DNA from 4 places in the Streptomyces sp. NPDC048644 genome. Region 4 is predicted to be linked to each of the others. Evidence: riboswitches for the same ligand, from Rfam matches in the RefSeq annotation. Region 4 holds a riboswitch; each other region holds the start of a gene.
What was found. Region 4 has a riboswitch for cyclic di-AMP ahead of ACGFNI_RS27960 (NlpC/P60 family protein). Riboswitches for the same ligand answer to the same signal wherever they lie in the genome.
Positions count from the first base shown of each region.

Region 1: it holds a riboswitch for cyclic di-AMP, as region 4 does, so the genes downstream of both, ACGFNI_RS15150 (M23 family metallopeptidase) here and ACGFNI_RS27960 (NlpC/P60 family protein) in region 4, are expected to answer to the same signal.
Region 2: it holds a riboswitch for cyclic di-AMP, as region 4 does, so the genes downstream of both, ACGFNI_RS04665 (C40 family peptidase) here and ACGFNI_RS27960 (NlpC/P60 family protein) in region 4, are expected to answer to the same signal.
Region 3: it holds a riboswitch for cyclic di-AMP, as region 4 does, so the genes downstream of both, ACGFNI_RS12580 (transglycosylase family protein) here and ACGFNI_RS27960 (NlpC/P60 family protein) in region 4, are expected to answer to the same signal.

Region 1 covers NZ_JBICVO010000006.1:21,265-28,546, reverse strand. Annotated here, with positions in the region: gene ACGFNI_RS15165 (FG-GAP-like repeat-containing protein) at 1-1,824, shown strand, start outside; gene ACGFNI_RS15160 (PP2C family protein-serine/threonine phosphatase) at 2,278-3,414, shown strand; gene ACGFNI_RS15155 (DUF2332 domain-containing protein) at 3,457-4,548, opposite strand; cyclic di-AMP (ydaO/yuaA leader) riboswitch at 4,985-5,136, shown strand; gene ACGFNI_RS15150 (M23 family metallopeptidase) at 5,148-6,329, shown strand; gene ACGFNI_RS15145 (aldo/keto reductase) at 6,469-7,282, shown strand, end outside.
Region 2 covers NZ_JBICVO010000002.1:134,283-141,564, reverse strand. Annotated here, with positions in the region: gene ACGFNI_RS04695 (adenosylmethionine--8-amino-7-oxononanoate transaminase) at 1-272, opposite strand, end outside; gene bioB (biotin synthase BioB) at 265-1,440, opposite strand; gene ACGFNI_RS04685 (8-amino-7-oxononanoate synthase) at 1,586-2,812, shown strand; gene ACGFNI_RS04680 (ATP-binding protein) at 3,150-3,578, shown strand; gene ACGFNI_RS04675 (LysR family transcriptional regulator) at 3,630-4,547, opposite strand; gene ACGFNI_RS04670 (LysE family translocator) at 4,619-5,293, shown strand; gene ACGFNI_RS04665 (C40 family peptidase) at 5,406-5,879, opposite strand; cyclic di-AMP (ydaO/yuaA leader) riboswitch at 5,884-6,085, opposite strand; gene ACGFNI_RS04660 (hypothetical protein) at 6,417-6,722, opposite strand; gene ACGFNI_RS04655 (ATP-dependent Clp protease proteolytic subunit) at 6,729-7,282, opposite strand, start outside.
Region 3 covers NZ_JBICVO010000005.1:38,442-45,723, forward strand. Annotated here, with positions in the region: gene eno (phosphopyruvate hydratase) at 1-794, opposite strand, end outside; gene ACGFNI_RS12580 (transglycosylase family protein) at 1,288-1,971, opposite strand; cyclic di-AMP (ydaO/yuaA leader) riboswitch at 1,976-2,184, opposite strand; gene ACGFNI_RS12585 (transglycosylase family protein) at 2,403-3,386, opposite strand; gene ACGFNI_RS12590 (cytochrome P450) at 3,742-5,094, opposite strand; gene ACGFNI_RS12595 (LysR family transcriptional regulator) at 5,177-6,052, opposite strand; gene ACGFNI_RS12600 (MFS transporter) at 6,198-7,282, shown strand, end outside.
Region 4 covers NZ_JBICVO010000015.1:61,415-68,696, forward strand. Annotated here, with positions in the region: gene ACGFNI_RS27950 (peptidoglycan DD-metalloendopeptidase family protein) at 143-1,858, shown strand; gene pcrA (DNA helicase PcrA) at 1,935-4,394, opposite strand; cyclic di-AMP (ydaO/yuaA leader) riboswitch at 4,694-4,878, shown strand; gene ACGFNI_RS27960 (NlpC/P60 family protein) at 4,886-6,070, shown strand; gene ACGFNI_RS27965 (hypothetical protein) at 6,282-6,635, opposite strand; gene ACGFNI_RS27970 (GNAT family N-acetyltransferase) at 6,826-7,282, shown strand, end outside.

The DNA of each region.
Region 1 (7,282 bases), on a different contig from region 4:
CTGAAGCTGGAGATCGTCAACGCCGCCACGGGGAAACCCCTCGGCGCCAAGGCCGCGCCGAGCGCGGACGGGGCGCTCGTCGTCCGCGACTTCCCCGATGGCGGCCCGAGCCCTGAGCAGTGGCAGCTCGCCCCCGTGCAGGCCGCGCAAGGCGGGCAAGCGCAGGACGACCAGGTCTATGTGATCCGCAACGCGGTCAGCGGCAAGGTGCTCGACAACCCCGCCGCCGCGGACCGCGGTGTCCGCCAGTGGGACGCCGCCGCCGGCAAGAAGGGCCAGCAGTGGCACGTCGTCCCCGTCGAGGGCGAGGCGGGCCTCTTTTTCATCGAGGGCGCGACCGATGGCGCCGTTCTCGACCTCGCCGACCCCGGCGATGACGACACCAGGATCGTCCTGCGCGAGCACGACGACAGCGCGGAGAGCCAGCGGTGGCGGTTCGTCCCGGCCGAGCCGGAGCGCATCAGCGACCCCGTGCTGCGCTGGTCATCCCTGAGCCACTGGAACGGCCGCCGGTCCTGGCGGCTGGCCCGCTCGACCGCGCTGCGGCCGGCACCCGACGCGACGCCTTCCTTCAGCGACCTGCTGCTGGTCCTGGAGCAGTTCGGGAGCGACCAGGACGCCGGGGGATGGAAGACCGCAGGGGCCACCCGCTCTCCCGGCGGGCAACCGGGCCGGTGGGCCGGGGCCGGTGCGCGGTTCCTCGCCGACACCACGGGCGCAGGGCGGGAGGACCTCGTCGGGATCGAACCCGCGAAGGGCGCTGTGACGTCGTCCAGCAGGGGCGACGGCACGTTCGGCGACGAGCGCCTCCTGCACCGACCCCCGCCCTCCCCGAGCCCCGAGGACCTGTGGACCCTCGCGGACACGACCGGCGACGGCAGGACCGACGTCGTCGTGCTCGCCGTCGACGGTGTCCGGGTGTCCTCCCAGGACGAGAGCGGGACGTTCGCGCCCGCGGGCGGCGAGCTGGTCCTCAAGGCGTTCGGACACGGCCGGCAGGCCGGCGGGTGGCTTGCCGACAAGCATCCCCGCTTCCTCGTCGACACCACAGGTGACGGCAGGCTCGACATCGTGGGCTGCCACGACGACGGCGTCCGGGTGTCACTCCAGGACGAGGAGGGGAAGTTCGCACCGGTCGCCGATGAACCCGTTCTCCGGGCGTTCGGCCACGACGAGAAGGCGGGTGGCTGGCTTGCCGACAAGCATCCCCGCTTCCTCGTCGACACCACAGGTGACGGCAGGCTCGACATCGTCGGATTCCATGACGACGGTGTCTGGGTGTCGCTCCAGGACGAGGACGGGACGTTCGCCGAGCCCCTGTACGTCCTCGACGACTTCGGGGTCGACCAGGGGTGGAGCTCGGTTGCGGAGCACCCCAGGTTCCTGGTCGGGACCACCGGCGGCGGAGCGTTGGACATCGTCGGGTTCGGCCCGCAGGGCGTCGTCGTGTCACGCGGGCGCGGCGACGGCACGTTCGAGCGCCCGAAGCTCGTCCTGAACGACTTCGGGCTCGCCCAGGGGTGGACGGGCGGCAAGCACCTCCGGCTCCTTGCCGACGTCACAGGCGACGGCAACCCGGACGTCGTCGGCTTCGGAGACGAGGGGGTCTGGGTGTCGCACAGCCGCGGCGACGGCCGGTTCGAGCAGGCCCAGTTGGTGTGCCGCGGGTTCGGGTACAACGAGGACGCGGGCGGCTGGCGGGTCGACCGCCACTCCCGCTTCCTCGCCGACATCACCGGTGACGGGCGCGTCGACATCGTCGGCTTCGGCGGCCCGGGGGTGTACGTGGCCCGGAACCTCTTCCGCCGCTTCAGGACCCGGTAACCCTCGCAGGGCGCGACCGCCGGGTGCGTCCGGGGGCCGGTCGGGAGCATCCGACCGGCCCCTGTTGTCGTGCCGCGTCCTGGCCCGAGGGACGGGGCAGCTCAGGCGGGTGACTTCCGGCCGCTGCCGTCGCCGGGGCCTTCCGTGCGGTCCGGTTCCTCGTCGCCGGGCCGGGTGCGCGCGGGGGAGCCTGCGTCCTCGCGTCCTTCGGTCTGCTCGGCACCGCGCTGCTGGCGGCCGGGCTGCTGCGCACCCGGCGCGCCGAGCCCTGACCGACCCTTCCGTGACCCGTCCGGCCCACGAGGAGTCGCTGCCGGGCCCGGCACCCGAAAACCTGGGGGACGGGTGCCGGGCGCCGACGGACGAAGGGACGGGCAGGGCCGGGCCCGGCGGACGAAGGGGCCGACGGCTCAAGGACGGACGGGCGCCAGGAGCGGGAAGATGCCGGTGCGGATGCGTCGAGGCGGGAGGGCCCGCACGGGCGAAGGGGAACGGCGGGCACGCCGGGCGCAGATGTCGCCCATCGGCCGCAGGCTGGCGCGCTGGCTGCCCGCGATCCTGATCGCCTCCGGCCTGGTCTTCGACATCGTCACGCCGGCCCGCTACACCGCGTCGCCGTTCTTCTCGGCCGCGCCCCTGGTCGCCGCGCCCCTGCACTCGCTGCGCAGCACGGCCGTCACGGCGGTCGCCGCGGTGGCAGGCGCGGTGTGGGTCGTGGCGTATCACGGTGCCCGTGACACCAACGAGTCCGCGACGGAGGTCTCGACGGTCTTCGTCGTCGCCGTACTCGCGCTCGGCATCAACCGGGTCGTCCGGAGGTCCGACGCCACGCTGGCGTCCGTACGCGACGTCTCGGAGGCCGCCCAGCGGGCCGTGTTGCCCACGCCGCCCGAGCGGGTCGCGGGGCTCGCGGTCGCCGCCCGGTACGTCGGGGCGCAGGCCGACGCCCGGATCGGCGGGGACCTCTACGCCGTGCAGGACACCCCGTACGGCGTGCGGCTGATCGTCGGCGACGTACGGGGCAAGGGCCTCGAAGCGGTGGAGGCCGCCGCGATCGTCATCGGGGCATTCCGGGAGGCGGCGGAGCAGGAGGCCACGTTGGAGGCGGTGGCGGGCCGGCTGGAGCGTGCGCTGCAACGGGAGGGCGGGCGGCGCGAAGGGCTCGACCAGTTCGAGGGGTTCACCACCGCCGTCCTCGCGGAGATCCCGCCCACGGAACACGTCCTGCGGGTGCTCAACCGCGGGCACCCGCCGCCCCTGCTGCTCGCCCCGGACGGCGGGCTGCGGGCGCTGCCCCCGGCATCGGCGGCGCTGCCCCTGGGCCTGAGCGAGGTGGCGGGGTGGCCCGACCGGTCGGACGAGACGTTCTTCCCGGCCGGGTCGGTCCTGCTGTTGTTCACCGACGGGCTGACCGAGGCCCGCAACCGCACGGGAGTGTTCTACGACCCGGTCGCCCGGCTGCGCGGACGCCATTTCACGGGGCCCGACGCGCTCCTGGACACACTGGTCGACGAGGTCGCCCGGCACACCGGAGGGGCGGGGACGGACGACATGGCGCTGCTGGCGGTGCAGCGGCCACTGCCGGCGTAGGGCGTGGCCGGTGGGCGTCGCGGCGAGGGGCGGCGGTGGTGCCTACGCCGTCCCCGCCACCCAGTGCAGGCTCCGGCCGTGCTGCCCGGTGAGGGCGACAGGACGCTCGTCCAGGGAGAGCGTCAGCAGCGGCTCCCGCTCCGCCGGGCCGAGCGCGTCGCTGTGCGGGGCGGCGATCCACGGCAGGACGGAGTGGTGCTCCTGGGAGATCCAGTGTCCTGCCCCCGCCCGCTGGGCGAGCAGCTCCCGCACGCTCGCGGCGAACCGCTCCCGGCGGTCCGGTGGCAGGTAGGTCAGTACGGCGGTGTGGAAGACGACCAGCGTGGCGTCGGCCGGCGCTTCGGCCGCGAGCGCGGGCAGTTCGTCGACGAGGTCGCCGCGCACCATCCGAGGGCGCGGCGCTCCCCGTACGGCGTCGACGGCGGCCGGGAGGTGCTGCGCCCGCTCGGTCGCCCCGGGCCAGATGAGCGCCTGGAGCCAGCGCAGCGCGTCGGGGTCACCGACCGGATCCAGCGGATTGAGGTCGATGCCGCCCCGCCAGACGACCTCGGGCAGCCGTCCGGGCGGGGCCGCCCAGTCGTCCGGCACCCGGGCCTCCCGGCTCGTACGGCACCGGAACGTCACCGGGCTGCCGGACGGGCCGACCTCCACGGCCGCGCCCGCGTCCCCGCCGTCATCGAACGCGTACCGGTAGCGGTCCGGGTACAGGCACAGGCCGGCCGACGCGCCGACCTCCAGGAGGGCCAGCGGCTGGGGGAGGCGGGCCAGCAGCGGGAGGAGGGTGGCGCAGCGGGCCGGTTCGTTGGTCTGGGTGGCGCGCCGCATGATCACCGCGCGGACCTCGTCCCAGTGCCTGATGGTCCACTCGCGCCAGCGGCGGTAGGCGAGGTCGCCGCGCGGGCCCTGCTCGGCGTGCGGGCCGTCGAGATGGCGGACGGCGGCGAGGAGGAGGTTGGGCTGCTGCTTGTTGCCGGGCGGCAGCGAGCCCGCCAACAGCTCGCAGAATTCCGGGTCCTGGCTGATCCGCGCCGTCAGTTCCTCGTGGGCCTCGCACTGCCCGCGCGCCTGCCACCAGGAGAAGTCCCGGTAGCGATCCGCCAGTGTCTGCCCGTTGTTGACGAAGTTGACGACCATGATCAGACGCTACTTCCCTCACGTTCCGTGATTGCCGCGCACCCCTCTGCATAACAAGTGATGCACAATCACGCGCAGCCCGTTTCCCGCCGGACGGTCAACTCGCCCTGTTTAGAACCTTGGTGGGCCCATAAGTCCAGGCCAAAGCTGGTGAGTAGGGGATGCGGATTCGTGAGAACGCTTGGAAATCCGCGGCCATCTCTATTACTGTCCGATAACGGAGCGCGGTCGTCCCAGCCGTCGCAAGAGGCGGCACCGTGCGCCGACGCTGAATCCTGCAAGCGCTCTTCGGGCGCCTCGGGCATCACGGGCACCACCGCTGGTCACGACCTGCACGTTCACCGCAGCATGCCGCGATACGCCGCAGTACCGCAGCATCGAAATTTCACGAACTGCCGTGAACTGCAGGGAATTTCCGTGAACTACGGGAAACGCCCTGGAATGTCGGATGGATCCCGAACCGCGCGGAGGGAACCGGGGAACCACCACCATGGGGTGAATCGGACGCCTCGCGCCAGAGGCCGCCCGTAGGAGACCTTCCTGCTCCGAACCCGTCAGCTAACCCGGTAGGCGAGAAGGAAGGAAAGGAGTGCGCCCCCGTGGCGTCCAACAGGTCTGCCCCCGAGGCTCCGTCCGCCTACGCCCTCGACGACACCGCCCCCTTCGACGGCCCCCGGCCGTCCGGCGGCCCCGGCCGTGCCGACGCAGGTGAAGGACCGTGGGAGGAATGGAACCCCACCGAGGAATCCGTCCGCGCCGCCCGCGGCAAACACCGGGTCGCCAAGCAGCGCAGCGGGGGATTCGCCCGCGGTGGCACGGTCCTCGGTGTCGGCGTCATCGCGGCGGTCGGCGCCGGCGGGATGGCCACGGCCGAGGGAAAGCCGCCGGTGCCGATCTCCGTGCCTGACCTCGGCGCGATCACCGACGACCTCTCGGAGAAGCTGCCGGACGCCGAATCCCTGCCCGGCATCGGCCCCCTCATCTCGGACGACTCCGACGCGGCAGCCGACACCGCGGCCGACTCCGCCGCACCAAAATCCGGCACCCACGCCACCTCCGCCACCCACGCCACCTCCGCCACCCACGCATCGGCACCGCTCTCCTCCGCCGGCCTCACCCCGGACGACGGCACCCAGGGGACGGGCGGCGCGGGCGAGGCGCTGCGCAGCCGCATCCTCCAGCAGGCCGACGCGCAGCAGAGCGCCGCCGAGCGTGACGCCCGTGACGCGGCCGAGCAGTCCGCCGTCGAACAGGCCGAGAAGACCGCTTCGGCGGCGCAGAAGAAGGCCGCGGCGGCCAAGGAGGAGGCGCGGGCCGAGGCCGAGCGCGAGGCGAAGGCGGCGGCCCACAAGAAGGCGGAGGCCGAGCGGCTCGCCGAACTCGCCAAGAGCTACCTCCTCCCGGTCACCTCGTACACCCTCACGGCGAGCTTCGGCCAGGCCGGCGACCGCTGGGCGGCCGACCACACCGGCCAGGACTTCGCCGCCCCGACCGGCACCCCCGTCAAGGCGGTGCACTCCGGCACCATCACCCAGGCGGGCTGGGCCGGTTCGTACGGCTACCGCGTCGTCCTCACCCTCGACGACGGCACCGAACTCTGGTTCTGCCACCTCTCGTCCATGGTGAAGACCTCGGGCAAGGTCGGCACCGGCGAGGTCATCGCCCGCGTGGGCGCCACCGGGAACGTCACAGGACCCCACCTCCACCTGGAGGTCAGGCCGGGCGGCGGCGACCCCGTCGACCCCATGCCCTGGCTGCGGGACCACGGCCTGAAGGTCTGACACCGGGCGGGGCTGGCACGGCGGTCACGGCACGGCCGGTCGGCGGGGCGGGCCCGGTAAGGCGGGTCCGGCACGGCTGATCGGCCGGAGGCCGGGCGGGGCCGGAATATTCCCTTCCCGCCCGACGCTGCAATCACGCATGACCGTTTCACGCAAGAACCTCGGCTCGCTGTCCGTCTCCCCGCTCTCCCTCGGTGGCAACGTCTTCGGCTGGACGGCCGACGAAGCCGAGTCGTTCGCCGTGCTCGACGCGTACGTGGCGGGCGGCGGCAACTTCATCGACACCGCCGACGCCTACTCGTTCTGGGTCGAGGGCAACAAGGGCGGCGAGTCCGAGACGGTGATCGGCAACTGGCTGGCCGCCCGCGGCAACCGCGCCGACGTCGTCATCGCCACCAAGGTCGGCGCCCAGCCGGGACTCAAGGGCCTGTCCACCGCGACGATCAAGAAGGCCGTCGACGGATCCCTGAGCCGCCTGCGCACGGACTACATCGACCTCTACTACACGCACTACGACGACGAGTCGGTCGAGGTCGCGGAGTTCCTCACCGCACTCGACGACCTCGTCAAGGCCGGCAAGGTCCGCGAGATCGCCGCGTCCAACATCTCGGCGCCGCGTCTGGAGGAGTCCCTGGCCTGCTCCGACCGCGAGGGCCTGGCCCGCTACGTCGCCCTCCAGCCGCACTACAACCTGGTCTCGCGCGACACCTACGAGGGCGAACTGGCCGACGTCGCCGCCCGCCACGGCCTCGCCGCCGTCCCGTACTACGCCCTCGCCTCCGGCTTCCTGACGGGCAAGTACCGTCCCGGCACGGACATCGACAGCGCCCGCTCGGCCAAGGCCGCCCAGTACCTGGCCACCGACCGCGGCCCCCGCGTCCTCCAGGCCCTCGACACCGTCGCAGCCGCCCACGACGCCGAGATCGCCACCGTCGCCCTCGCCTGGCTGGCCG
Region 2 (7,282 bases), on a different contig from region 4:
CCGCCGAACATCACATGGCTCATCCGCCCCAGTTGGTCGTGCGCGGCGTCGTTGAGTACGGGGTGGTTGTACCCGTGCACCGCCGACCACCAGGACGACATCCCGTCGATCAACTCCGCGTGGCCACCGGCGGGTTCGGCCAGCCGCAGCCGGACGCCGGCGGCCGACTCGACCAGCAGCGGTGTGCTACGGCCCGGCATCGGCCCGTAGGGGTGCCACACGTGCTGCCGGTCGAGTGCGAGCAGGTCGCCCGGCGAGAACACCTCAGGCATTGGGCGGCAGTTCGGTGCCGGCGCCCCGGCGGCGTACCGAGACCAGGCCGCGGCGGGCCTCGTCGGACGGCGCGGGCGCGGTGGCGGCGGGCGGCGCGTCCTGGGCGGGGTGGCAGGCGCCCGGCGTCCCGTCGTGGCAGCCGCCCTCGTCGCCGCAGCTTTGGACGCGGTGTCCGGGCAGGGTGGTGGTGTCCGCGCCCTCCACTTCGAAGCCCGCGTCGGCGATCATCGCGAGGTCGTCCTTGCCCGCCTGGCCCTCGCTGGTCAGATAGTCGCCGAGGAAGATGGAGTTGACGAGGTGCAGCGCCAGCGGCTGCATGCTCCGCAGATGCACCTCACGCCCGCCCGCCAGCCGTACCTCGACGTCCGGGCAGACGAAGCGGGTCATGGCCAGGATGCGCAGCGCGCGCTGCGGCGTGAGGTTCCACTCCTCGGCGAGCGGGGTGCCTTCGAACGGGATGAGGAAGTTCACCGGCACCGAATCGGGGTCCAGCGCGCGCAGCGCGAAGACCACGTCCACCAGGTCGGCGTCGGTCTCACCCATCCCGGCGATCAGCCCGGAACAGGCCGACAGGCCGGCCGCCTGGGCCTGTTGCACGGTCGTCACGCGGTCCGAGAAGTCATGGGTGGTGCAGATGTCGCCGTACGTGGCTTCCGAGGTGTTGAGGTTGTGGTTGTAGGCGTCAGCCCCGGCTTCCCGCAGCCGCCCGGCCTGGCCGTCGGAGAGCAGTCCGAGGCAGGCGCACACCTCGATGCCCTCGTTCTGCTCCTTGATGGCGGAGATGGTCTCCGACACCCGGTCCACATCCTTGTCGGTCGGCCCGCGGCCACTGGCCACCAGGCACACGCGCTTGGCGCCGCCCGCCACCCCCGCGGCTGCCGCCTTCGACGCGTCATCGGGCTTGATCCAGGTGTACTTGAGGATCTCGGTCTTCGACCCGAGGCGCTGCGAGCAGTACGAGCAGTCCTCGGGGCACAGGCCCGACTTGAGGTTGACGAGGTAGTTGAGCTTCACCCGCCGTCCGAACCACTGACGGCGCACCTTTCCGGCCGCGGCCACCACATCGAGCAGTTCGTCATCGGACGTCGCCAGTACGGCGAGGGCCTCTTCACGGGTCGGCAGCTCACGCCGCAGCCCCTTGTCCACCAGAGTGTTCAGCAGCTCCATGGCGTTGATCCTGACGTACGGCACCGCCCCGGGCCAAGGAGGATTCCCACAACGACCCTGGCTCGGAGTGTGGGTATCACCACACTGTGGGCGGGTGTAACGACCGCTAACGTCTATCGACAGCCCACAATCGAGAAGGATGCCGATGCCGCAGGACACCGCACCGCCGCAGACCCGGGACGCACGCGCCGTGCCGCCCGCCGACCTCGCAGCGGCCCCCGTACGCGAGACGTTCGGCGCGGCATTCGACTGGCTTGATACGGCGCGTGCCGAGCGGCAGCGGGCGGGCCTGGTCCGCACCCTGCGCCCGCGCTCCGCCGATTCCGCGCTGCTGGACCTGGCCTGCAACGACTACCTCGGATTCGCCAGGCACCCCGAGGTGACCCGCGCCGCAGCCCAGGCCGCGCACCGCTGGGGCGCGGGCGCCACCGGCTCCCGGCTGGTGACCGGCAGTACCGAACTGCACGCCAGGCTGGAATCCGAACTCGCCGCCTTCTGCGGCTTCGAGGCCGCCCTGGTGCTGTCATCCGGCTACGCCGCGAACCTCGCCGCCGTCACCGCGCTCACCGGGTCCGGCGCCCTCGTGGTCTCCGACGCGGGCAACCACGCCTCCCTCATCGACGGTTGCCGGCTCTCCCGGGCCCGTACCGCCGTCGTCCCGCACGCCGACCCGCGGGCGGTGGCCGCCGCGCTGGCGGACCACGAAGGCCGGGCGCTCGCGGTGACCGACGCGGTGTTCTCCGTCGACGGCGACGCGGCCCCGCTGCCCGCTCTCGCCGGCGTCTGCCGGGCGTACGGCGCGGGTCTGCTCGTCGACGACGCGCACGGACTGGGCGTACTGGGCGACGGCGGGCGCGGCGCGACGGCCGCCGCGGGCCTTGCCGGTGACGCCGACGTGGTCGCCACCCTGACCCTCTCCAAGTCCCTCGGCGGACAGGGCGGCGCGGTCCTCGGCCCGGCCCGCGTCATCGAGCATCTGGTCAACACCGCGCGGACGTTCATCTTCGACACCGGCCTGGCACCCGCGGCGGTCGGCGGCGCACTGGCCGCGCTGCGGCTGCTCCGCCGCGAACCCGCGCGCGTCGACCGGGTGCGTACCGTCGCCACGCAGCTGCACCGCCGCCTCACCGCCGCGGGCCTGACCGCCGTACGCCCGGACGCCGCCGTGGTCTCGGTGCGCGCCCCGTCCCCGAAACAGGCCGTCCGCTGGGCCGCCGGCTGCCGGGAAGCCGGGCTCGTCGTCGGCTGCTTCCGCCCCCCGTCCGTGCCGGACGGCATCTCCCGGCTGCGGCTCACCGCCCGTGCGGACCTGACGGACGCGCAGATCGACAGCGCCGTCGAGACGGTCGTGGCCGCCGCGCCCCGAGGCTGACGCCGCCGCACGCCCCGGAGGTGCTGCCCCTCTCCAGAGGTTTACCGGCACCGCCCGGCGAGTATGAGGCGGGTACAGCGTTCGTCGGTGCCGCAGGGGGGCCGGTACCGACGGGCCGGCGTGCGGTCCCGCCGCCCAAATCCGTTCTCGCGTAGCAGAGTTCACCGCATTGAGCGACAGATATGGGCATATCGTGGTGGATCGGCGTCATACCAGCAGCATGGATGGCAGTCTGACGCACAGCAGCAGTCCGAGGCCGAATCGGTGTCCGATCGGCAGCTCGCTCCCTGGTCGGTGCGCCGGAATCGAGCCTCGGTGGGAAAAGGACGGCGTCGCGATGGCAGACCACCAGGAATCCTCACTCACGCTGCCGAGCGAGCCCGCCTCCGTGCGGCTGGCCCGCGGTTATGTGAGCGATGTGCTCGGCGAATGGGGTCTGCCGGCGCACGCGGTGCGCGCCGATACCGTCCGGCTGATCGTCTCCGAACTCGCCACCAACGCCGTCCAGCACACCCTGGGCCGCTCCCCGGTCTTCACCGTGGAGCTGCGGCTCGACCGCGACGAACAGCTCCGCATCGGCGTCACCGACAGCCATCCGCGGTGGCCGCAGCGGCTGCCCGCCGCGGTGCAGCAGGACAACGGACGCGGCCTGGTCATCATCCGCTTCCTCGCCGCGGAAGCCGGCGGCCGGCTGAGGGTCGAACCCACCCACCAGGGCGGCAAAACGGTCTGGGTCTCCCTGCCCTGGACGGCAACCGGACCCTGACCACCCGCCTCCTGACCACCCGCCCGCCACCGGGCAGGCCGCCGCACGGCCTCACTGCACGGAGCCGCCACGGGTGAACGCGCCGCGCAGCAGCGCCCGCAGGGTGTCGGCGGCCGGGGAGCCGCCACCGGGGCGGTAGGCCACCGAGACCGTGCGGTGCAGCTCGGGCGGCTCCAGCCGGCGGACACCCAGCGGTGTCACCGAACCGGTCGCCATCATCTCCGGCACCACCGCCACCCCCAGGCCCGCGCTCACCAGCGCACACACCACCTCGTACCCCGGTGACTCGCAGCGCACCGCCACGCTCGCCTCGGCAGCCGCGAGCGCCGCCTCCACCCCGCGTCGGTGAGGGTTGGCGGGCGCCATGCTGACCAGCGGCTGTCCGGCCAGACCGGACAGCGGCAGCCGTCCCTGGCCCGCCGACAGGGCGTGCCCCGGAGCCGTGACGAGCACCAGTTCCTCGGTCAGCAGCGGCTCCAGCCGCAGCCCCTCGGGCGTGGGCATCGGGTCGCCAGGCGCGTAGGCGTGCGTCAACGCCAGATCCACCTCGCCGAGCGCCACCGCCCGCATGCCGAGCGGCGGTTCGTACTCCGTGACGCTCAGTTCCACATCCGGGTGCGCACGGCGGAACGCACTCAGCGCGGGCGGCAGCAGATGTGTACCGGCCGTCATGAACGTGCCCACCCGCAGCCGGCCGCCGGACAGGCCCGCCAGCTGCGCCAGCTCGTGCCGCGCCAGATCCAGCTCGTCCAGCGCCCGCCGGGCCCTGACCAGCAGCAGTTCCCCCGCGGCCGTCAGCCGCGCCCCGCGGTGGTGGCGCACCAGCAGCGTCGTCCCGGCCTCCCGCTCCAGCTTGGCGAGCTGCTGGGAGAGCGCGGGCGCGGTGTAGCCGAGCCGGTCGGCGGCCCGTGAAATCGAACCGGCCTCCGCGACCGCCACCAGAGCGGCCAGTCGCGTGGGGTCGTACATAAGAACCTCTTTAGCCCGACGAAGAAGATTGCCACTCCCCATTAAAGGCTCTGACCAGCGAGGATTGCCTCATGGACGGACAGCTGATCACCTTCACCGGAGTTGCGGCCGGCATGGTCGCCATGCCGGGCGCGGACTTCGCGGTCGTGGTGCGCAACGCACTCGGTTCGCGCCGGGCGGGGGTGGCCTGCGCGGTCGGGGTCGCGGGCGGGCTGCTCGTGCACACCGCCCTCGCGGTCGCCGGGCTCGCCGCCGTGCTCGTCGCCGTGCCCGTGCTGTTCGGCGCCGTTCAGGTACTCGGCGGCGCCTATCTGCTCTACCTCGGAGGCCGCGCACTGCTGGCCGTCGTACGCGGTCCTGCCGACGCGGCGCCCACGGCGGACGAGGACGCCGCGGCACGTCCCGGGGATGAGGCCGCCGAGCAGCAGGAAGCGCGCACCGGCGTCGGACGGAGCCTGCGGCAGGGCTTCCTCACGAACGCGCTCAACCCCAAGGCGCCGGTGCTCTTCCTCAGCCTGCTCCCGCAGTTCGTCCCCGAGGGGCAGCCCGCGCTGCCGCGCACCCTGTTGCTCGCCACGATCGTCGTCGCGATGGCGCTGGTGTGGTTCCCCGCCGTCGCGCTGCTCGTCGACCGCCTCGGCAACTGGCTGCGCCGCCCGCGGGTCACCCGTGCCCTGGAGGCCACCACCGGCGCCCTGCTGACCACGCTCGGTGGCGTCCTCCTCGTCGAGGTGGCGCTCGCCTGACCGCGCCGCACACACGCGGACGGCCGCCGCCGAGCGCCTCCCGGAAAGCCAACGGCGGGCAGATGTAAGGGAGTTCGGCTATCTCAACGCGGTGCGGGTGGCGGGCGACCGCTCACCTGACCCGCCCGTACCAGACGGCCTTGCTCCAGATCTTGTCCAGGCGGACGACGGTGCCGGTCCTGGGCGCGTTCCAGATGCGGCCCCGTCCGGCGTAGATCCCGACGTGGTAAACGCCCCTGCCCGCATGGAAGAAGACCAGATCGCCGACCCTGCGGGACGAGGCGGGCAGGTGCCGGGTGCGGTTGTACTGCGCAGCCGCGGTGCGCGGCAGCTTCTTGCCCGCGTGCTTGAACGCATACTGCGTCAGCCCCGAGCAGTCGAATCGGTGGGGGCCCCGGGCGCCGTACTGGTACGGCGCCCCCTTCTTGGAGGCGGCGATCCGCAGCGCCGCGGACGAGACGCTCGACGCTTCGGCGTCGGTGGTCCCTCCGGGCGTCGGGATGATGCCGCCGACGGTGGCCAGTGCCAGAGCCGAAATCGTTCCGGCGCGGGCCACTGCTGTCGGTACGTGCCTGCGTACAGCCATGAGCGAACCCTTCGTCAGTCGCCTGCGAAGGAGGACCTGTCGGGTTCGGGCAGGCGAAGATGCCCGGCCGTGCGTACGGCTTCACCCCAAGGAGCCCGTCGGCCGTGGCGGCCGTGGCCCCGTCGTGCTCGGGTCCTCCGCTCCTGCCGTTCCAACCACGTCGACCGGACATCCGGGACGGCGGCAGGATTAGGCGCCCGTCCGGACCGCCCCGTCGCTGTGGCGGGGTCTTGTCGTCGAAGGGATCGTTACGCATGCGGCGCCCGAAATAAGCGCTGAAATGACCCCATGTGACATTCGTCACATGGGGGCCATGTGGTGAGTCGTGCCGTTCGCGGTGTGCGGGAGCGTCCGGGGTCAGGGCCGGGACCAGGTGTGGAACCCGGTGCGGCGCCGGGGTCAAGGCGACGTGCCGCAATCCGGGCGCCGTTCGTCGCGGACTTCGGTGCTAGCCCTTCCGGGCGAGCCGGGCGGGGGACGTGTCGCACGCCCGGTGCCCGGCGACACCGTGTGCGGTCCCGGTAGGTGGCCGCCGCCTCACGTGTCATCGGGCGGCACCGAGACGAGCCGGGCCCGGCGCTCGCCGTCGAGTGTCCGCAGTGCCCGGCCGAGCGTCCCGCCGTGCAGTTCGCTCTCGCCCCGCTCGTGCATCAGCGCCAGCGCGTCCCGCAGTCCGGCGGCCCTGCTCGCCAGCGCCTGGGCGGCCCGCAGCCCGCCGTAGGTGTGCCCGCCGCGCGCCGGGTTGATCCGGCCCAGCAGGTCCAGGACTTCCAGGTATCGGTCGATCAGTTCGCCCTCGGCCCGGGTCAGTGCGGGCAGCGGAGGGAGTTCGGGCGTCGGCACCCGACGTCACCGTGCGCCGGTCGCCGCGGAGGTCTTGCGGGCGCGGGTGACCCCGTCGATCAGGCCGTACTCCTGGGCGGCGCCGGTGTCGAAGATCTTGTCCCGCTCGATGTCGGCGGCGATCCGTTCGCGCGGCATGCCGGTGTGCCGTTGCAGCAGTTCCTCCAGCTTGTCGCGGGTGCGCAGCAACTCGTCCGCCTGGATGCGCAGATCGGTGGCCTGGCCCTGGACCGGCTCGCTCAGGGCGGGCTGGTGGATCAGCACCCGGGCGCCCGGCAGCGCCAGCCGCTTGCCCGGGGCGCCGGCGGCCAGCAGTACCGCGGCGGCGGACGCGGCCTGGCCCAGGCAGACCGTCGCGACGTCGCAGGTCACGTACTGCATCGTGTCGTAGATCGCGGTCATCGCGGTGAACGAGCCGCCGGGGGAGTTGATGTAGAGCGAGATGTCCTGCTCGGGGGCGGCGTGTTCGAGGTACATGAACTGCGCCATCACGTCGTTGGCCGAGGCGTCGTCGATGGGGGTGCCCAGGAAGACGATGCGCTCGCCGAGCAGCTTCGAGT
Region 3 (7,282 bases), on a different contig from region 4:
TCGGCGGCCGAGCGGTCCGAGCCCTCGAAGGCGTACTTGCCGTCCTTGTAGAACTCGGACGCGGCGACGTCGAGCGCCAGCGCGATGTCCTGGCCGGGGACGTAACCGGCCTGCTGGATGGCCTCCAGGATCAGGTCGAGCGCCTCGCGGTTGGAGCCGAGGTTCGGGGCGAAGCCGCCCTCGTCACCGAGACCGGTGGAGAGGTTGCGCTCCTTCAGGACCTTCTTGAGGGTGTGGTAGACCTCGGCGCCCCAGCGCAGCGCCTCGGAGAAGGACTCCGCGCCGATCGGGGCGATCATGAACTCCTGGATGTCGACGTTGGAGTCGGCGTGCGACCCACCGTTGAGGATGTTCATCATCGGGACGGGCAGGACGTGCGCGTTCGGGCCACCGAGGTAGCGGAACAGCGGCAGGTCGCTGGCCTCGGACGCGGCGTGCGCGACGGCGAGGGAGACGCCCAGGATGGCGTTGGCGCCGAGGGAGCCCTTGTTGTCGGTGGCGTCCAGGTCGAACATGGCCTGGTCGATCAGCCGCTGCTCGGTCGCGTCGTAGCCGACCAGCTCCGGGCCGATCTGCTCGATGACGGCGAGGACGGCCTTCTCGACGCCCTTGCCCTGGTAACGGCCGGGGTCGCCGTCGCGGAGCTCGATGGCCTCGAAGGCGCCGGTCGAGGCGCCGGACGGAACCGCGGCACGGCCGGTGCTGCCGTCGTCGAGGCCGACCTCGACCTCGACCGTGGGATTACCTCGCGAGTCGAGAATTTCGCGGGCTACGACGACGTCGATGGACGGCACGTTGTCTCCTTCATGGGTGTCTGGAGTTCTGCAGCACGAGCCTAACGGCCTGTTGCCGTTCCGCTCGCCCTCAGCCCCCTCGGCGGGAGGAAGAGTGACCCAAAGGCCCAGTTCGCAGGAGTTCGGGCAGCTTCGTCCGCCGGGCGGGAGAGCAGCTGTAAGGGGCGGTCACGTCGCTGTGTCCGGCACCAGGGTACGGAACGGAGAGACCCCGCCGCGGCGCGATGCGGGGACGAACGCGCCGGACGGGGTATCCCGCGGGGAGAAAACGGGCAGAGCGGGATGAGTAGGAGCGAGAGGGAACTCAATGCGCATTGCGTGCATTTGATGCAGCCCGGGAGATATGAGCGAACTCCCGGGCGCGCTCCGGCTCTTCGGCCCTCGCCGCCTCCCGGGCGAGCGGTTCGCGCGGACCGCCGTACGCGCGAACCGCTGCGGTCATCCGGGAGGAGGCACCGGGCACGGAGCCCTCAAGGCCCTGCCAGGGGTGGGCTCAGATGCTGAGCTTCTGGCCCGGGAAGATCAGGTTGGGGTTGCCGCCGATGACGGACTTGTTGTTCGCGTAGACGGACTTCCAGTTGGTGCCGTGCGCCTTGGCGATCTTGGCGAGGGTGTCGCCGGACTTGACGGTGTAGTTGCCGTGCGGGTCGGACTTCGGCACCGGCTGGGACTTCTGCTGCTGCGGGGCCGGAGCCTGCGGGGCGGGGGCGCTCTTGTGCTGCGGGGCCGGGGTCTCGGCCTTCTGCTGCGGGGCGGCCTTGGTCGTGCCGGAGCCCGAGGAGGTGTCGACGCTGGCGGCGGGGCCACCGGAGGTCAGGTTGCCGGCGCCGGCGCAGGACCAGGCACCCGGGCCCTGGATGGCGAGCAGCTTCTCGGCGGCGGCGATCTGCTGGCTCTTGGTGGCCAGGTCGGCGCGGGGCGCGTACTGGGTACCGCCGGCGGCGGCCCAGCTGGACTGCGAGAACTGCAGGCCGCCGTAGTAGTTGTTGCCGGTGTTGATCGACCAGTTGCCGCCGGACTCGCACTGGGCGACGGCGTCCCAGGTGGCGACCGAGGCGGCGGAGGCGGAGGAGGCGCCCATCAGCGGGACGGCCACAGCGGCACCGGCGACACCGGCGAGGGTGGCGACGCGGACGGCCTTGGACGGACGACGGTGCTTGCCCTTGTTGATCAGCATGGTTCGTTTTCCTCACCGACGCCTACGAGGTGAGCTGTCGGGTTCGGGCTGTGAGCTGCCCGGCCGTGTGTGCTTCACACACGTCTTCACCCCAAGCCGGCTGACCCGCTTTCACGGGCGGGGCCGGCACTTACCTTGGTTCCCCCGCTCCTGCCTTCGGCGCTTGCGCGTCGACCGCCTTCACCCACCGGCAGGATTCGGCGTGTGAGCGAAGGGCCCGCTTTGGCGAGCGGTCCTGACCGTAGACATGAACCCCTGTGCGGTTCAAACCCCGTTTTCTGCACCCAGTTGACCGCCAATAACCGCAGAGCGCTCATATTTCCGCAGGTAGGGCGCGGTATGGATTCAGTGGACGGGTCGGACACCGCAGGCGTCAACGAGAGCCATGTCTCACTTTCACCAAAAGGGGCAAAAGCCGACTAACTACCCGCTCAGCGCCCGAGATCGAGATGCTGTCCGGGGTGGATGAGGTCCGCGTCGGAGCCCACGACCTCGCGGTTGCGCTCGTACAGCGCGGGCCAGCCGCCGGGCAGCTCCCGGGCCTCGGCGATGGCTGACAGGCTGTCACCGGGGCGCACGGTGTAGTCGCCGCGAGCCGGCTGCGTACGCTCCCCGTCACCCCGCGAGGCGTGCCGCCCCGAGGTCCTGCCGCCGTCGTCCGTACCCTCGCCGCCGCGGTGCTTGCCGGGCGGCGTCGGGTCGGGGCTCCCGCTGCCGGGCGTCGCGGAGTCGCCGGAGCCGTCGGACGCGTCGGAGTCGCCCGCGCCTGGCGCCTCGTGATCGCCGTTCGCGCCCTCGCCCTTGCCGTCGTGGCCGCTGCCGTCGCCCTCGGTGTGCCCGGAGTCCGGTGCACCGGGGCGGGGGGTGGCGTCGGACGGGTCGGTGGCGGGGTCGTGCGAGCCCGAAGTACCGGACGGGTCCGAGGTGTCCGACGGGTGCGACGGGTCGGACGGGTCAGGTGAGGGGGGTGAATCGTGTGAACCGGAAGTATCGGTCGGGTCGGCCGGATCGGTCGCGTCGTCCGTGCCGCCTGCGCCCTGGCCGTCGTGGTCCGTGGGGGCGGGGGTCGGCGCGTCGGTGCTGCCCGGATCGACGTCCGGTGCGCGGCCTCCCCGGGAGAGGCCGGCGTCGACGGCGCAGCCCGGCCAGGCGCCTGGGCCACGGTCGTCCAGGATCTTTTCGGCCACGGCTATCTGCTGGGCGCGGCTGGCCATGTCGGGGCGCGGCGCGTACGCCAGGCCGCCGTACTCCTGCCACAGGTCCGCGGTGAGCCGGAGACCGCCGTAGCCGTCGCCTGACGCACCGCTCCACACCCCGCCGCTCTCGCACTGGGCGACGCGGTCCCAGGCGGCGGTGTCGGCGGCGTGTGCGGAGCCCGCGCCGAGCAGTGGCATGGCGATGCCGGCGCCGGCCACTCCCGCCGTGACAAAGAGGGCCGGTGCCTGACGGGGTCGACGATGGCGGCCGTTCCCGGAGCGCATGCGGTTGCCTTTCGAGCGGCGTTGAGTTGTCGCACCGGCGGATGCCGGCCGGCCGAGGCTTCGGCGCGGCCGTCCCGCCGGGGCGGTCGAGCACAGGTTCGGTCGAAAGGTAGCCGGGCTCACGGGTCGTCACAAGCCGGTGTAGCGGAGATCACGTAGAGGTCACGTAGCTGACGCACCGTCAAGAAATCGGCTGTCACGGCCCTCATCAGGCACGTCGCCGAGCCGGTAGCAGACCGGCCCGCGCGGCCGTCAACCGGGCCCGCCGCCGGGCCGGTTCCCGGCCCCGTCACGGTGCCGGGGTGAACTCCACCGGGAGGGACCGCAGTCCGCGCATGATGAGCCCGCCGCGCCAGCGCAGCTCGTCGGGTTCGGCCGCGAGCCGGATGTCGGGCAGCCGGGTCAGCAGCGTCGCGAGGGCGGCCTGGCCTTCGAGCCTGGCGAGCGGGGCGCCCAGGCAGTAGTGGATGCCGTGCCCGTACCCCAGGTGCGGGTTGTCGCGCCTGGCCAGGTCGAGGGTGTCGGGCTCGTCGAACCGCTCGGGGTCACGGTCGGCGGCGGCCAGCACGACGAGTACGGGGTCGCCCTCGGCTATCCGCGCCCCGCCGATGGTCAGTTCCTCGGTGGCGAACCGCCAGGTCGCCAGCTCCACCGGGCCGTCGTAGCGCAGCAGTTCCTCGATGCCGGTGGCGAGCAGGCCGTCGTCGCCCGACGCCAGGGACTTCTGGAGCAGGGCGCGCTGTTCCGGGTGGCGCAGCAGGGCGTAGGTGCCGTTGCCGATGAGGTTGACGGTGGTCTCGAAGCCGGCGAAGAGGAGGATGAACGCCATCGCGGCCACCTCGTTCTCGGTGAGGTGCTCGCCGTGGTCGGACGCGCGGATCAGGCCGGAGATGAGGTCCTCGCCTGGGGCCGCCTCGCGGGGCAGTTCGGCGCGCTTGCGGTGGATCAGCTCGGCGAGATAGCCGCGTATCTTCTTCACCGCCTTGGCCACGCCGCCGCGCGGCCCGCCCGCCTGGCCCGCCTTGGTGTGCCGCAGCATCATCCCGGCCCAGTCGCGGAAGTCGTCCTGGTCCTCGCGCGGTACGCCCAGCAGGTCGCAGATCGCGTAGATGGGCAGCGGGAAGGCGAACTCGTGGATCAGGTCGGCCTCGCCGCGGGCCGCGAAGGAGTCGATGAGCGCGTCGGTCAGCTCCTGGACGCGCGGGGCGAAGGCGGCGACCCGGCGCGGGGTGAACGCCTTGGAGACCAGGCGGCGCAGCCGGGTGTGGTCGGGCGGGTCGATGTTGAGGAGGTGGGTCATCAGGTTGGCGCTGCGCTCGCCGGGGATGCCGACCTTGCCCTTGCCGTGCGCGGCCTCGCTGTGGTGCACCGGGTTCTTGGAGAGCCGGCCGTCGGCGAGCGCCTGCCTGGCGTCGGCGTACCGCGTCACCAGCCATGCCTCGACGCCGCTGGGCAGCGCGGTCCTGCGCACCGGCGCGTGCTCCCGCAGCCAGGCGTACGCCGGGTAAGGATCGGCGGCGAACTCCCAGGTGAACAGCTCGGGGGCGGGCGGCGGCGCGGAGGCTGCGGGGCAGCGCGCGGGCGGGCCCGCGGGGGCGGCGCCGGGGACGGTGTCGGGGGTGGTGTCGGGCTTGTCGTGCACCTTTCGACGGTAACCGCTGCGGCGCCCGCGCCTCGCCGGGCGCCCGCGCCGTACGCCCGCGCCCCGGCCGCGCGGGCCGTGCTCACCCCGGGTCCACCCCGAGGCCCGCCAGGAACGCGGCGGCTGCGGGCGACGGGCCGAGCGCCTGCCACACCACCCGCTCGATGCGCCGCGGCGCCGGGCGGACACGGACGACGTGCAGCCCGGTCAGCTCCCCCGCGATGCCCTCGGGCACCATGCCGACCCCGAGCCCCGCGCGCACCAGCTTCGCCAGGAGTTCGACGGTGGTCACCTCGAAGGCCACGTCGGCGTTCAGCCCCGCGGCACGGAAGGCGTCGTCGCGCTGCCTGCGGGCGGCCGAGCCCGCCGTGAAGTCGACGAAGGTCTCCCTGGCCAGCCGCGCCAGACCGGTCCGCTCCTGCCCGGCCAGCGGATGGCCCGGCGGCACCACCGCGACCAGCTCGCCGCGCGCCAGTTCCCTCTCCCGTACCCCGGTGACCCGCGCGCCCGGCACCAGGCCGACGAAGGCGACGTCCAGCGCGCCCTGCCGCACCTTCTCGATCAGCTCGTCGCTCATCTCCATCCGGAGGCCGACCCGCACCTGGGGATAGCGGGTGCGGAACGCGCCCAGCTCCTGGGCGAGATCGACGGCCGACAGGGTCGAGATCGCCCCGACCGCGAGCTGCCCGCGCACCTCGCCCGCGACCGCCTCCACCTCGGCGCGGGCCCGCTCGGCCGACGCCAGGGCCTGCCGGGCGACCGGCACGAACGCCTCGCCCGCCGCGGTCAGCCGCACGCTGCGACTGGTGCGCTGGAAGAGCCGGGCGCCCAGCTCCTTCTCCAGCCTGGCGATCTGGTGGCTGAGCGCCGACTGCACCACATGGCAGCGCTCGGCGGCCCGGGTGAACCCGCCGGTCTCGGCGACCGCGACGACGTACCGCATCTGCTGCAACTCCATCCGCGGAGGATAACGATCCATCGCGATCGGCGATGGATGCGATGACGACAGTGTGTTGGACTCATCGATGCGCAGCCCGCAGGCTGGGACCGTCCGCCACCGGGGGGAGGCGGGCACGGAAAAGAACCAACTGGCAGGAGGGGACATGGAGTCCGAGGGGGAGGCGCCGCGCACGGCGCCCGAAGCGGCGAGTGCCGCGCAGGCGGTGCCACCGGCGGCCGGGCCGCAGCGGCTGGGCCGCGGCACGCTGCTGCTGATGTCGGTCGCCACCGGCCTGTCCGTCGCCGGGAACTACTTCGCCCAGCCGCTGCTCGACGTCATCGGGCAGGATCTGGGGCTGTCCGCGTCCGCCGCCGCGCTGGTGGTGACCGTCGCCCAGATCGGCTTCGGCCTCGGGCTGCTGCTGCTCGTGCCGCTCGGTGATCTGCTGGAGCAGCGCCGTCTCGCGGTGACGCTGTGCGTGGCGACGTCGCTGTTCCTGACCGTCACGGCGAGCGCGCCGAACGCCGCGCTGCTGCTGACCGGCACCGCGCTCACCGGCCTGGCGTCGGTCGCCGCGCAGGTGGTGGTGCCGTACGCGGCGACCCTCTCAGCTCCCGAGGAGCGCGGCCGGACGGTCGGCACGGTCATGACCGGGCTGCTGCTCGGCATCCTGCTGGCCCGCACGGCGGCGGGGCTGCTGGCCGAACTCGGCGGCTGGCGCACCGTGTACTGGGTGAACGCCGTGCTGATGCTGCTGATGGCGGTGCTGCTGCGGCTGCGGCTGCCCGTCCTGCACACCACGGCGGGGCTGCGCTATCCGGCGCTGCTGCGCTCGACGCTGGCGCTGTTCGGACAGCAGCCGGTGCTGCGGTGGCGGGCGGCGCTCGGCGCGCTGGCGTTCGGGACGTTCAGCGTGCTGTGGACGGCGCTGGCCTTCTTGATGTCCGGGCCTTCCTACGGCTGGTCGGAGTCGGCGATCGGACTGCTGGGGCTGGTGGGCGCGGCCGGTTCGCTGTCCGCTTCGGCGGCCGGACGGCTGGCGGACCGCGGCCTGGTGCACCGGGTGACCGGCGCGGGGGCGGTGCTGCTGCTGGGGTCCTGGGGACTGCTCGCGGCCGGCGGTGCGGGCGGTACCTGGGCGCTGGTGGCCCTGCTGGCCGGGGTGATCGTGCTGGACCTGGCCGTGCAGGCGGTGCACATCAGCAACCAGAACCTCGTCTACGCGGTCAGCCCCGAGGCCCGCAACCG
Region 4 (7,282 bases):
AGAGGAGGTGTGGCACCGCCGAAAGGCGGCCAAATGCCCGGCCCGGCCGAGCCGGAAACCCCCGCAAGATTGTCGCCGTCGTGTACCGCCGGGTACAGTCGCCGCTAATTCTCCTGCTGCCGAGGCGAAAGAGAAGCTGGTGGTGAACGACCGTCACCCGTCGGAGGCTCCCCTTCCGACCGGTCCCGCTCCGGACGCCTCGTATGCGCACTATCCGGCCTACGACTCCTACGGGCAGCAGCACACCGCTGCCGCGAACGGCTGCGCCGAATACGGCGGCGGCGACCCGCTCTTCGGCTCCCTCCCCGGTTCGTACGACACCGGGCAGTACGGCGCCGACCCCTACGCCACCGGCTCGTTCGGCACGACTCAGCACGGCGCGGCCCAGGGAGCGGAGTCCTACGGGGCCGACGGCACCGGCGGATACCCGGCGGGCGGCTACCCACCGGGCGGGTACGACACCGGCTCCTTCGACACCGGTTCCTTCCGGACCGCGTCCTACGACACCGGGACATACGGCACGGGCGCCTTCCCCACGGACACGTACGGAGCCGACGCCTACGGCCACGACTCGGCAGGCGCGCAGCCGGACGGTTCCGGCTACGACCCGTACGCCCACACCGCCTATGAGGCACCGGGCTACGACACCCACGGCTACGCGGCACCTGGCTACCACCCCAACGGCCAGGACACCGGCGGCTATCAGGCCGCCGCCCCCGCGGCATACGGCACCGGGACGTACGGCACGGGCGCCTTCGACACCACCGCCTTCGACGACGGCCTCGGCACCGGCGGGTACGGCACACCGGGCGAGGACGAGCCCCGGTACGACCACGGCACCGCCTACGGATCCGGCGCGTACGGGACCGGCGGGTACGAAGCCACCGCCGTCCAGGAGGCCATCGGCCACGACGCCACCGCGGTGTGGCCGACGGTGGACCAGGCGCCGACCGCGACCATCCCTGCCCAGGCGGGCCCGCCGCGCGACGACTCCGGACCGCCCGCGCCCGCCGGGCGCCCGCGCGGCGCATCGGCCGCGGTGGCCGAGGCGTTGACCCAGGCCACTCCGGTCGTCACGGCAGTCACGCCCGACGCCCCTGAGGGCCCCAAGGCCGTCCGCGGCCGGGGCCGCCGCCGCACAGCCAAGCGGTCGGCGCTGCTGACCGTCGCCGTACCGTCGGTCGCCGCGATGGGTGTCTGCGCCGTCGCCGCTGCTGCCGTCGGCGGGTTCGGCGGGGAGGAGAAGGACGAGGCGGCCAGCCAGGGCGCGCCGGACGCGGGCGGCGTCAAACCGTCCACGGCGAACAACAAGCTCGACACCCAGCTCGCCGGACTCAGCGCGGGCGCCGACGACTTCGCCGACCGGGCGAGCCGTACCCAGGAGCGGATCGACCTCAAGGAGCGGCAGGCCGCCGAGAAGGAACGCAAGGCGAAGGAAGCGGCCCGCAAGGAGGCCGAACGCCCGAAGTTCCTGCTGCCGGTCAAGCAGCACGGGCTGAGCGCCCTCTACGGCCAGGCCGGCGTCAACTGGATGTCCGTGCACACCGGCATCGACTTCCCGGTCGGCTACGGCACTCCCGTGATGGCCGCGACCGACGGCACCGTGCGCACCCAGTGGAACTCCGCGTACGGCAACATGGCGATCGTGACGGCGCCCGACGGCACCGAGACGTGGTACTGCCACCTCAGCAGCACCAAGGTCCGCTCCGGGTCGGTCAAGGCCGGCGATCAGATCGCGTACTCCGGCAGCTCCGGCAACTCCACCGGGCCGCACATGCACTTCGAGGTGCGCCCCGGGGGCGGCTCACCGATCGACCCGCTGCCCTGGCTGCACAGCCACGGCCTCAACCCGAACTGACCGGCCGCCCCGAACTGACCGGCCCCGCCCGGCCCGACGCCCTGACGGCGGCGGGCCGACGGAACGGCCGCGGGCTCTAGAGCTTCTGCACCGGCGCGTACCGCAGCAGCAGCCGCTTCGGCTTCTCACCGCCGAAGTCGATCGTCGCCTCGGCGTTGTCGCCGCTGCCCTTGACTCCCACGACCGTGCCGAGGCCGAAGCTGTCGTGGGTGACGCGGTCGCCGACGGCCAGCGCGACGACCTGCCGGTCGGACGAGCGCCGGGTCGCGAAACCGCTCGGCCCCTTGGCGCGCGAGGACGAGAAGCCGGAGCCCGTTCCTCCGCCGGAGCCGAAGCCGCCGGATGACAGCCCGCCCATCGAGGCGGACGGCGTCGCGGGCCCGGTGCGCTTCCAGTCGACGTACGCCTCCGGGATCTCCTCAAGGAACCGCGAGGGCGGGTTGTACGACGGCTGGCCCCAGGCGCTGCGCATCGTCGAGCGGGTGAGGTAGAGCCGTTCGCGGGCGCGGGTGATGCCGACGTACGCCAGCCGGCGCTCCTCCTCCAGCTCCTTGGTCTGGCCCAGCGAGCGCATGTGCGGGAAAACGCCGTCCTCCATGCCGGTCAGGAAGACGACGGGGAACTCCAGGCCCTTGGCGGTGTGCAGGGTCATCAGGGTGATGACGCCGCTGCCGTCCTCCTCCTCGTCGGGGATCTGGTCGGAGTCGGCGACCAGCGCGACCTGCTCCAGGAAGTCGGCGAGCGTGCCCGGGTTGTCCTCGCCGCGGTCCTGCTCGAACTCCAGGGCCACGGCGGCGAGTTCCTGGAGGTTCTCGATCCGGGTCTCGTCCTGCGGGTCGGTGGAGGTCTGGAGTTCGGCGAGGTAGCCGGTGCGCTCCAGGACCGCCTCCAGGACGGTGGCCGGTCCTGCGCCGGATTCGACGATCGTGCGCAGCTCTTCCATCAGCGTGTTGAAGCGCCGGACGGCGTTGGCCGAGCGGGCGGCCATGCCGTACGCCTCGTCGACCCGGCGCAGGGCCTGCGGGAAGCTGATCTTCTCGCGGAGCGACAGGGCGTCGATCATCGCCTCGGCGCGGTCGCCGATGCCCCGCTTGGGGACGTTGAGGATCCGGCGCAGCGGGACGGTGTCCTCGGGGTTGGAGAGGACGCGCAGGTACGCGAGGACGTCGCGGACCTCCTTGCGCTCGTAGAAGCGGACGCCGCCGACGACCTTGTAGGGCAGCCCGACCCGGATGAGGATCTCTTCGAAGACACGGGACTGGGCGTTGGTGCGGTAGAAGACGGCGACGTCGCCCGCCCTGGCATCGCCCGCGTCCGTCAGCCGGTCGATCTCGTCGGCGACGAACTGCGCCTCGTCGTGCTCGGTGTCGGCGACGTAGCCGGTGATCCTGGGGCCCTCGCCTGCCTGTGTCCAGAGGTTCTTGGGGCGGCGGTTCTCGTTGCGTTCGATGACGGCGTTGGCGGCGCTGAGGATCGTCTGCGTGGAGCGGTAGTTCTGCTCCAGGAGGATCGTCGTGGCGTTGGGGTAGTCCTCCTCGAACTGGAGGATGTTGCGGATCGTGGCGCCGCGGAAGGCGTAGATCGACTGGTCGGCGTCGCCGACCACGCACAGCTCGGCGGCGGACTCGGGCGGACCGACCAGCTCGCGCACGAGGGTGTACTGCGCGTGGTTGGTGTCCTGGTACTCGTCGACCATGACGTGCCGGAAGCGGCGGCGGTAGTGGGCGGCGACGTCGGGGAACGCCTGGAGGAGGTTGACGGTCGTCATGATGATGTCGTCGAAGTCCAGGGCGTTGGCCTCGCGCAGCCGCGCCTGGTACATCGCGTACGCCTCGGCCAGGGTCTTCTCGAAGCCGTCGGCAGCCGTCCCCGCGAAGGTCTCCTCGTCGATGAGCTCGTTCTTGAGGTTGGAGACCTTGGCGCTGAAGGACTTGGGCGGGAAGCGCTTGGGGTCGAGGTCCAGATCGCGGCAGACCAGGGCCATCAGGCGCTTCGAGTCGGCGGCGTCGTAGATCGAGAACGACGAGGTGAAGCCGAGCTGCTTGGACTCGCGGCGCAGGATGCGGACGCAGGCGCTGTGGAAGGTGGAGACCCACATGGCGTTCGCCCGCGGGCCGACCAGTTCTTCGACGCGCTCCTTCATCTCGCCCGCGGCCTTGTTGGTGAAGGTGATCGCGAGGATCTGGCCGGGGTGCACGCCGCGCGCGCCGAGCAGGTGCGCGATGCGGTGGGTGAGCACCCGGGTCTTGCCGGATCCGGCGCCCGCGACGATCAGCAGCGGGCTGCCGGTGTGCACCACGGCCGCCTTCTGGGCGTCGTTGAGCCCCTCCAGGAGGGCGGCCGGATCGACCGCGGGGCGGGCAGCGCCGTCGCGGTAGTACGCCTCCCGGGGCACGGGGGCGTCGAACTTCCCGTCGAAGAGGTCGTGCGGAACCTCCTCCGGGGCCGGGCCGTGCTCGTCCTCGGGAGGGGGCGGGGGGTGCTCGCCCTTCGGGCCGAGATCCGCCAGGAAGCTGTCGTCAAAGAGGCTGCTCATCGCCCACCGAGTCTAGGCGGCCCCACTGACATCCGGTCCCGAAGTCCGGGAACGGCCGCACGGGAAGCGTCCCGGCCGTGCAGAATCCGTTTCGGAGACGTGGAGCCGTCTTCACAGGAGCCGCCCCGAGGCTTCCCCGCACTGCCCGAAACCGACATCCAACGCAATCACCGTCGCCTCACCTTCAGGTCACGAAAAGGTTTCGGGCAATTCGAACATCAGCCTTCACAGGAGCCACACGAGTTGGCTACCGTGCTCGCTCGGGCAGCCCGCATCCCCGCGTACGACAGCGTGCGCACGGGTCGCCTCCGCCGAGTCCGGCCCTGCCCCTGGGCACCCGGAGCCGGGGACCCACCAGCACCACCGGGGTGAATCGATCGGTACGGCCGCCGCGCGCGGGCGTACGGACCGTAGGGCAAGCCTTCCGTCTGCGACACCGCCCGAACCCGACAGCTAACCCGGTAGGCGGTCCACGGAAGGAGTCGCCGGCCTTGGCGTCGCATCGCAAGCCGCGCACCCGCGTCCTCGCCTCACCCGGAAGCCGCCGCACGGCGGTCGGGATCACCACCGCAGCACTCGCCTCGGTCACACTGCTGTCGCAGTCAGCCGAAGCGGCCCCCAGGAGCCCCCGGCCGACCGTCGAAGAGGTCAAGAAGAACGTCGACGACCTCTACCGCCAGGCCGAGGTGGCGACCCAGAAGTACAACGCCGCCAAGGAGCACGCCGAGCAGCGGCGCGAGAAGGTGACCGAACTCCAGGACTCCGCGGCGAAGCGCACCGACAAACTCAACGCGTCCCGGCGGGAGCTGGGCACCTACGCCTCCGCGCAGTACCGCACCGGCGGCATGAGCCCGACCGCGCAGCTGATACTCGCCAAGGACCCGCAGCAGTTCGCCGACCGCAGCCACCTCATGGAGCGGCTGACCGGACGTCAGCAACAGGCGGTCGCCGACTACCAGGAGCAGCAGGCGGCGGCAGCGCACGAACGCGCCGAGGCCGTCCACAGCCTGGAACGGCTCCAGGAGTCCCAGACCTCCCTCCAGGAGTCCAAGCGGACGGTGCAGGGCAAGCTGACCGAGGCCCGGCAGCTGCTGTCCCGGCTGACCGCCCAGGAGAAGGCGCGGCTGGCCGAGCTGGAGCGCAAGAAGGAGGAAGCCGCCAAGCGCAAGGCCGACGACATGGCGCGCCGGCAGGCCGAGAAGGAACGCCAGGAGCACGGGGGCGACCGCGGGGGCGACGGCGGGTCCGGTGGCGGCTCGACAGACGGTTCAGACGGTTCAGGCGGCTCGGGCGACTCGGGCGGCGGATCCGACGACGGCACGTCCCTCACGAAGGCCAAGAAGGCGCTCGCCTTCGCCCGCGCCCAGATGGGCAAGCCGTACGTCTGGGGCGCGACGGGCCCCAACTCCTACGACTGCTCCGGCCTGACGCAGGCGGCATGGAAGGCGGCCGGGGTGAACCTGCCGCGTACGACGTGGGATCAGGTGAAGACCGGCGAGCGGGTGGCCACCAAGGACCTGCAACCGGGCGACCTGGTGTTCTTCTTCAAGGACATCAGCCACGTCGGGATGTACATAGGCGGCGGCAAGATGATCCACGCCCCGAAGCCGGGCGCCAGCGTGCGGGTGGAGTCGATCTACTACATGCCGATCTACGGGAGCATCCGCCCGGCGTAGGCCGTGTCGGGCCCGCTCCCCCGCGACACCTCGGTCGCGTCGGGACCGCTCCCCCCGCGACACCCCAGGAACCACCCGCAGCACCCCACGCACCACCCCCCACAGCACAGAACCGCGCGGCCCTCGGGCGGTCGGACGGCCGGAACGGCTGACGACGCGAGGGCCGCGCGGTTCACCGTGCGGCATACGGGGCGCAGCGGCCCCTGCGGGCTCAGGTCCAGAGCACCGCGATGAAGATGTTCACCATCGTGAGCAGGCCGACGGCGCCGAAGAGCGGCTTGGCGACCTTCTCCTCGTCACGCTTGACGTAGACCAGGCCCAGGATCACCACCAGGACGGCCAGCTTGATGCCGATCTTGATGTTGTCGACCGGGCTGCCCTGGGCCTGGTTCAGGCCGACCAGCACGATGCCGGTGACGAGCATCGTCAGCGCACCGTGCAGCATGGCGGGCACGAAGCGGGCCGTGCCCGCGCTCATCGCCTTCATCTGGGTCAGGAAGCCGCCCAGGAGGGAGGCGATACCGATGATGTGCAGGCCGACGAAGATGTTGATGACTACGTCCATGGTGCTGGATCGTAGCCCTCCCAAACCACGACCCATCGGGCAGGGCGCCCCGCCGTCGCACACCGCCGTGTGCTCCCCCGACCGCAGGACGCGGCCCGGTGGCAGCAGCCCGCAGAGCCGTCCCCGGACACCCGTGCCGGCCCGGAAAATACAGCTGAAGTCGATCATGGATGCGGCCTACGCTCGGCCCATGGCCCCCGCCACGGACTCCTCCCCGGCCCCCTCGCCCGCCGCACCCTCCGAACTCGCGCGGATCGTCGGCGTCTGGGCCGACGGCTGGGCGCGGGCCCGGCGGACCGCCGCGCCGTCTGCGGTGCCGGGCGGCTTCCGGATCGAGGTCGGACGGCCGCACCACATCGCCCGCTACGTCCTGCCGGCGGCCGACCCCGACGTGCTGGGCGAGCTGGCCCGCCGCATCGACGTGCCCGGCCTGTGGCTCAAGATCTGCGCACCGCGCGAGCGGGTCGAGCGGCTGCTGCCTCCTGGCTGGCAGCTCAGCGAGCCTCAGTACCTGATGACGACCACGCTGGGACCGCCCGGCGACCCCGCGCCGCCGCGCGGCTACCGCCTCAGCGTCCACCACGACGCGGACCGTGGCCTGATCGAGGCCCGGGTCCTGGACGGTACGGCCCCTGCGGCTCCCGCGG